DNA from 2 places in the Sandaracinobacteroides sp. A072 genome. Region 1 is predicted to be linked to the other one. Evidence: predicted binding sites of a transcription regulator. Region 1 holds the regulator's gene; the other holds the start of a gene.
What was found. Region 1 encodes LexA, which represses DNA repair genes until DNA is damaged. Its sites were predicted from a motif close to GTTCCNCNCTTGTTCT; they were not measured.
Positions count from the first base shown of each region.

Region 1 (3,413 bases):
CGGGCGAAGACCATGTCCGTGTCGTAGCCGAAGCGCGGACCACGGGGCAGACAGGCGTGGAGATGGAGGCGCTGACGGCGGCCTCTGTCGCCCTGCTCACCATCTATGACATGGCGAAGGCGCTCGACCGGGCAATGGTGATCGAGGGCGTCCGCCTGCTGGAAAAACGCGGCGGCAAATCCGGCGACTGGCGTGCCGGCTGACCATCTGATCGAGGCCGACACCGCTCTGGCGCGGCTGCTGGCGCTGGCCCGGCCGACCGCGACCGAGGATGTCGCCATCGCGGAGGCCGGCGGGCGACGCCTTGCCGCCGATGTCACGGCGCGGCTCACCCAGCCGCCTGCCGATCTCAGCGCCATGGATGGCTATGCCCTGCGATTCGAGGATCTGCCCGGCCCGCTGCGGATCGTGGGTGAATCCGCCGCCGGCCATCCCTGGCACGGCGTGCTGCAACCGGGCGAGGCCGTGCGCATCTTCACCGGCGCCCATGTGCCGGCAGGCGCCGACACGGTCGCGGTGCAGGAAGATGCAGAGCGGGTCGCCGACAGTGTCGCCTTTCCGCGGGAAGGCCCGCCGGGGCCGGGCGCCCATATCCGGCGCCGGGGCATCGATTTTGCCGAGGATGCGCCGCTGGCAAGGCGGGGCGACCGCATCGGCCCGGCCCGCCTTGGCCTGCTGGCGGCAGCCGGCCTGCCCACACTGCCCGTCCATCGCCGCCCGCATGTGATGCTGCTGTCCACAGGCGACGAGCTTGTCGCCCCCGGAACGCTGCCGGGGCCGGGGCAGATCGTCGGCTCCAACGGCCTGATGCTGGCGGCCCTGCTGCGCGCCGCAGGGGCGGACGTGACAGACCTGGGGCTGGTTCCCGACAGCCGCGCGGCGCTGGCCGACGCCATCCGCGCCTCGGCTGGCGCCGACATTCTCGTCACCATCGGCGGCGCCTCTGTCGGCGATCATGATCTGGTGAAGCCGGTGCTGGAGGCGCTCGGCGCCCGGATCGATTTCTGGAAGATCGCGATCCGCCCCGGCAAGCCGCTGATGGCGGGAACGCTCGGGGACATGCCGGTGATGGGCCTGCCGGGCAATCCGGTTTCGGCCTATGTCTGCGCCCGCATCTTCCTGTTGCCGCTGCTGCGCCACATGGCGGGCGACCCGTCGCCGGAAGAGCAGCCGCGCATGGCCCGGCTGGAAACCGGCGTTGCCGAGAACGGCCTGCGCCGGGACTATATGCGCGCCATCGTAACGCAGCGCGATGACGGCCTGACCGTCCGCCCCGCAGGCGCGCAGGACAGTTCGCTCCTGTCCGTGCTCGCGCGCGCGAACGCGCTTCTCATCCGCCCCGCGCGTGCGGAGGCGGCCCCGGCCGGCACAAGCGTTCCCGTAATGCTTCTCGAAACGCCCGACTGAGACGCCCTGTTGCCCATGGGCGGAGGCCATGCCACGCCAGCGCTTGACTTGTTTCGAATGGTTCCCCTAATGTTCCACCCATGTTCCGGTGGAGGACCTGATGCTGACAGCAAAGCAACATGAACTTCTTCAGTTCATCCAGTCGCGGCTGGCCGAAACCGGCGTCTCCCCCTCCTTCGAGGAAATGAAGGAAGCGCTCGACCTGAAGTCGAAGTCGGGCGTCCACCGGCTGATCCGCGCCCTGGAAGAGCGGCAGTTCCTGCGCCGCCTGCCCAACCGGGCCCGCGCGCTCGAAGTGCTCCGCATGCCGGGCGATGCCCTGCCCGGCGACAGGCGCGGCGGCGTGACCGACATCGCCTCGGCCCGGGCACGGCGCGCCGCGCGCCAGCCTGCGGCAAGCGCCCCTGCCCTCAGCGTGCCGCTTGTCGGCCGCATCGCGGCCGGCCTGCCGATCGAGGCTGTCGAGGATCACGAACAGCTCGCCGTGCCGACCGCCCTTCTCGGGCCGGGCGAACATTATGCCCTCCAGGTCACGGGCGATTCCATGATCGAGGCAGGCATCTTCGATGGCGACTTCGCCCTCATCCGCCGCTGCGAGGATGCGCAGGATGGCGACATCGTCGTCGCCCTCATCGACAATAATGAGGCAACGCTCAAATATTTTCACCGGGACAAGGGCATGATCCGGCTCGACCCGGCCAACGCCGCCCATGATCCGCAAGTCTATCTGCCCTCGCGCGTGCGCATCCAGGGCCGGCTCGCGGGGCTTCTGCGCCGCTACTGAGCGCAGCCTTCGGGCGCGACGGGGGCGTGCACGACGGGGGCGGGCGCACGGCAGGCCCCGCTGCTCCCGTGCAAGACCGTCAGCGCTGAGGAACCGCCTTCAGTGCCGCCACGAAGGATTCGCGCCAGCTGGTCACATCATCGCGCATCACGCCATCCAGAAGGGCCGAATTGCGCCGTACCCGCTCAGCCCGTTCCATCGCCATCGCCTGCCGCAGCGCATCGGCGATCTCCTCGGAACTATAGGGGTTCACCAGCAGGGCGTCCTTCATCTGCCGGGCAGCGCCGGCAAAGCGGGACAGGATGAGCACGCCCGGATCCTTCGGATCCTGCGCGGCCACATATTCCTTCGCCACCAGGTTCATGCCGTCGCGCATGGGTGTCACCAGCCCGATGCGGGCACTGCGGTAGATGCCGGCAAGGTCGCGCCGCGAATAGCCGCGGTTCACATAGCGGAGCGGCACCCAGTCCACATCGGCATGGGCACCGTTGATACGGCCCGAAAGCTGATCGAGTTTTTCCCGGATTTCCCGGTAGGTGCCGATGGTGTTCCGCGAGGGGGGCGCGATCTGCAGCAGGAACACCCGGTTCAGCAGGTCGGGGTTGTCGGCGAGAAAGCGCTCATAGCCGGTGAAACGCTCTTCGAGGCCCTTGGAATAATCCAGCCTGTCCACACCGATGATCATGTGGCGCCCGGCAATGCTTGCCCGCATGCGTCGCGCCATCGCCCGCGCCTCATTGCTGCGCGCCGCCTTCTGGAAGGCCTCGGCATCGATCCCGATCGGGAAGGCTGCGGCCTTCACGCACTGGCCATAGGCATGGGCAGTCCCGTCCGGCTCCACCCGGCCGCCGGCCTCGCGCAGGCAATAGTCGGTGAAGGCGGACATCCATTCTTCCGTCTGGAAACCGATGAGGTCATAGGCGAACATGGATTCCACCAGCGCCTCATGATGCGGCAAGGTCGCCAGCAGGCGCACCGGTGGCCATGGCGTGTGCAGGAAAAAACCGATCCGGTTCCTGACGCCGCGCGCCCGCAGTTCCCGCGCAAGCGGGATCAGGTGATAGTCATGCACCCAGATGATGTCATCCGTCTCCAGCATGGGGCAGAGCGTGTCGGCGAAACGCCGGTTCACGCGGGCATAGCCGCTGTCGAACTGGCGGTCATATTCGGTGATGTCGATGCGGTAATGGAACAGCGGCCACAGCGTGCGGTTGGCGAAGCC
Region 1 covers NZ_JBQXGU010000001.1:369,278-372,690, reverse strand. The annotation lists gene moaC (cyclic pyranopterin monophosphate synthase MoaC) at 1-203, shown strand, start outside; gene ACUJ46_RS01780 (molybdopterin molybdotransferase MoeA) at 193-1,407, shown strand; gene lexA (transcriptional repressor LexA) at 1,508-2,191, shown strand; gene otsA (alpha,alpha-trehalose-phosphate synthase (UDP-forming)) at 2,271-3,413, opposite strand, start outside.

Region 2 (3,413 bases), on a different contig from region 1:
CCACATGATCGGCGGTGCGGATGGCGTCCTCGTCATGCTCGACCACCAGCACGGTGTTGCCGAGATCGCGCAGGCGTTTCAGCGTTTCGAGCAGGCGGTCATTATCCCGCTGGTGGAGGCCGATGGAGGGTTCGTCGAGCACATAGAGGACGCCCGACAGGCCGGAGCCGATCTGGGAGGCAAGGCGGATGCGCTGGCTTTCGCCGCCCGAAAGCGTGCCCGAGGTGCGGTCGAGCGAGAGATAGCCAAGGCCTACATTGACGAGGAAGCCGAGGCGCTCGTTGATTTCCTTGAGGATGCGGGCGGCGATCTCGTTCTGCTTGGGGGTGAGGCGGTGGGACAGGTTGCCGAACCATTCGGCGGCCTCGGCCACGGAGCGGCGGGTGCTTTCGGCGATGCTTTCGCTGCTGATCTTCACGCTGAGCGATTCCGGGCGCAGGCGGGCGCCGCCGCAGGCCTCGCACGGGGCGGAGGCCTGGTAGCGGCCCAGTTCCTCGCGCATCCAGGCGGATTCGGTGTCGCGGAAGCGTTTTTCGAGGTTCGCCAGGACGCCGTCGAACGGCTTCTGCACCTCGTAGCGCTTGCGGCCATCTTCAAAGACCAGCGCGATGGGCTTGCCATCGGTGCCGTGGAGGATGGCATCGCGCGTTTCGACCGGGAGGCTGGCCCAGGGCGTGTCGAGCGTGCCGCCGAAGGCGCGGATGACGGAGGAGAGAACCTGCATGTAATAGGGGCTGGGGGGCGAGGATTTCGCCCAGGGGACGACGGCGCCCTCCTTCACCGACAGCCCCTCGTTGGGGACGACCAGATCGGACGCGAAGAACAGCCGTTCGCCAAGGCCGTTGCAGCTGGGGCAGGCGCCCTGCGGCGCGTTGAAGGAGAAGATGCGCGGCTCGATTTCCGGCAGGGTGAAGCCGGAGACGGGGCAGGCGAATTTTTCCGAGAAGGTGATGGTCTCGCCGCTGTCGACCAGATCGACCGTGGCGATTCCATCGGCCAGGCGCAGGGCGGTTTCGAAGCTTTCGGCAAGGCGGCCGGCAATGTCGGGGCGGACGACGAGGCGGTCGACCACCACGTCGATGTCATGCTTCAGCTTCTTGTCGAGCGCGGGCGCGTCCTCGATGTCGTGGATATCGCCGTCGATGCGAAGGCGCTGGAAGCCGGCCTTTTTCCATTCGGCGATTTCGCGGCGGTATTCGCCCTTGCGCCCGCGCACGACCGGCGCGAGCAGAAGCAGGCGCGTGCCTTCGGGCAGGCCCAGCACGCGGTCCACCATCTGGCTGACCGTCTGCGCCGAAATGGGCAGGCCGGTCGCGGGGCTGTAGGGAACGCCGACGCGCGCCCACAGAAGGCGCATGTAATCATAGATTTCGGTGACGGTGCCGACAGTCGAGCGCGGGTTTCGGCTGGTTGTCTTCTGCTCGATGCTGATGGCGGGCGAAAGGCCCTCGATATGATCGACATCTGGCTTCTGCATCAGTTCGAGGAACTGGCGGGCATAGGCAGACAGGCTCTCGACATAGCGGCGCTGGCCCTCGGCATAGATGGTGTCGAAGGCGAGCGAGGATTTGCCGGAGCCGGACAGGCCGGTGATGACGATGAGCCTGTCGCGCGGGAGGTCGATATCGACCGACTTCAGATTATGTTCGCGCGCGCCGCGGACCGAGATGTGGGTGAGAGACATTTGGCCGTTCTACCTCTGTTCCCGGCCGGCGGAAAGGGGCGGGACATGTGCGGCAGGTGGCGCGGCGCCGGGCCAAAGGCAAGGGCCGGACTGGACGGGGCGACGCATTGTTGCAGGCGGATTCCGGCAGGCTTGCCGGAAAGGGGCGGGCGGCGCGGCCCCCTGCCGCGCCGGCCCCGCCTTCGTGACGATCCGCAGGACAGGCCCGTGCGGGTGGACCGGCCTGGCCATCCGGCGCCGGCCGATCCGTAAAGGCCGAGCCGAACGGCCATTGGCGCCGCACTAGTCGGGCTGGGCGCGGCCTGTCTTGGATGGATTCGACAAATGCACTGAAGCAATGGGGTTTTTGCCCGATTCAGCCCTTGCGGACGACGGCGAGGCTGTGGCGGGCGATCATCAGTTCCTCGTCGGCCGGGATGACGCGGGCGATGACGCGGCTTTCGGGCGTGCTGATGATGGCGGCGTTGCGGGCGTTGGCGTGCGCGCAGAGGCGGAGGCCGGTGAAGGCGAGATGGGCGGCGATGCGGGCGCGCATGTCGGGATCATTTTCGCCGATGCCGGCGGTGAAGACGATTCCGTCCAGCCCGCCGAGCGCAACCATCAGGCCGCCCGCCTCGCGCGCGGCGCGCCAGGCGAAGAGGGCGATGGCCTCTTCCGCATGCGGGTCGGTGCAGGCGTGGAGGGCGCGCATGTCGCTGGAGACGCCCGAGACGCCGAGCAGGCCGGACTGGCGGTAGAGAAGCTGTTCCACCTCTTCCGGGGCGAGGCCTTCGTGGCGGATGAGGTGGAGGATGACGCCCGGGTCGATGCTGCCGGTGCGGGTGCCCATCATCAGCCCTTCAAGGGCGGTGAAGCCCATGCTGGTATCGATGCTCTTGCCCGCGCGCATGGCGCACAGGCTGGCGCCGTTGCCGAGGTGGGCGGCGATGACGCGGCCGGATGCCAGCGCCGGGTCTGTCGTGGCGAGGCTGTGGGCGACATGTTCATAGGAAAGCCCGTGGAAGCCGTAGCGGCGCATGCCCTTTTCGGCGTAACGGCGGGGCAGCGGCAGGCGCGCCATGGTTTCGGGCATGTCGTGGTGGAAGGCGGTGTCGAAGCAGGCGACATGCGGCACGCCCGGCAGCAGGCGGCGCAGGGCAGCCAGCGCGGAGAGATTGTGCGGCTGGTGCAGCGGCGCCAGCGGGACGAGCTGTTCGAGCGCGGCGACGAGCGTGTCATCCACCCGCCGGGGCCGGTGAAAATGGCGTCCGCCATGGACGATGCGGTGCCCGACGGCCGCCAGCGTGCGGCCGGGAAGCTGGCCCTTCACCCAGTCGAGCAGGTGGGCGAGGAGGGATTCATGGCTTTCGCCATTGCCGCCGGGCCAGTGGCGATCGACCAGCGGGCTGCCATCGGCCGCGAAGGCGGTGAGGCGGGGGGCCGTGCCGATCCCTTCCAGCTTGCCGCCGCCGGCATGGGCGAGGCTGTCGCCATCGGCCGTGAACAGGGCGAACTTGATGCTGGACGAGCCGGCGTTGATGCTGATGAGGCTTGTTTCCATCATGCGCCTGCCTGGGAGGCCTGGGGAGCCTGGGGGGCCGCGCCGCGCGCCATCAGCACGGCAACGGCCGCCGAAGCGAGGCGGGTGCGCAGCGAATCCGCCCGGCTGGCGAGGATGATGGGGGCGCGTGCGCCGAGCACGATTCCGGCCGCATCCGCGCCGCCCAGGAAGCTGAGCTGCTTGGCCAGC
Region 2 covers NZ_JBQXGU010000005.1:101,839-105,251, reverse strand. The annotation lists gene uvrA (excinuclease ABC subunit UvrA) at 1-1,684, opposite strand, end outside; gene ACUJ46_RS12250 (acetate/propionate family kinase) at 2,040-3,227, opposite strand; gene ACUJ46_RS12245 (bifunctional enoyl-CoA hydratase/phosphate acetyltransferase) at 3,224-3,413, opposite strand, start outside.
Region 2: a site for LexA is predicted at 1,691-1,706, ahead of uvrA (excinuclease ABC subunit UvrA). Genes of this name have one in related genera too.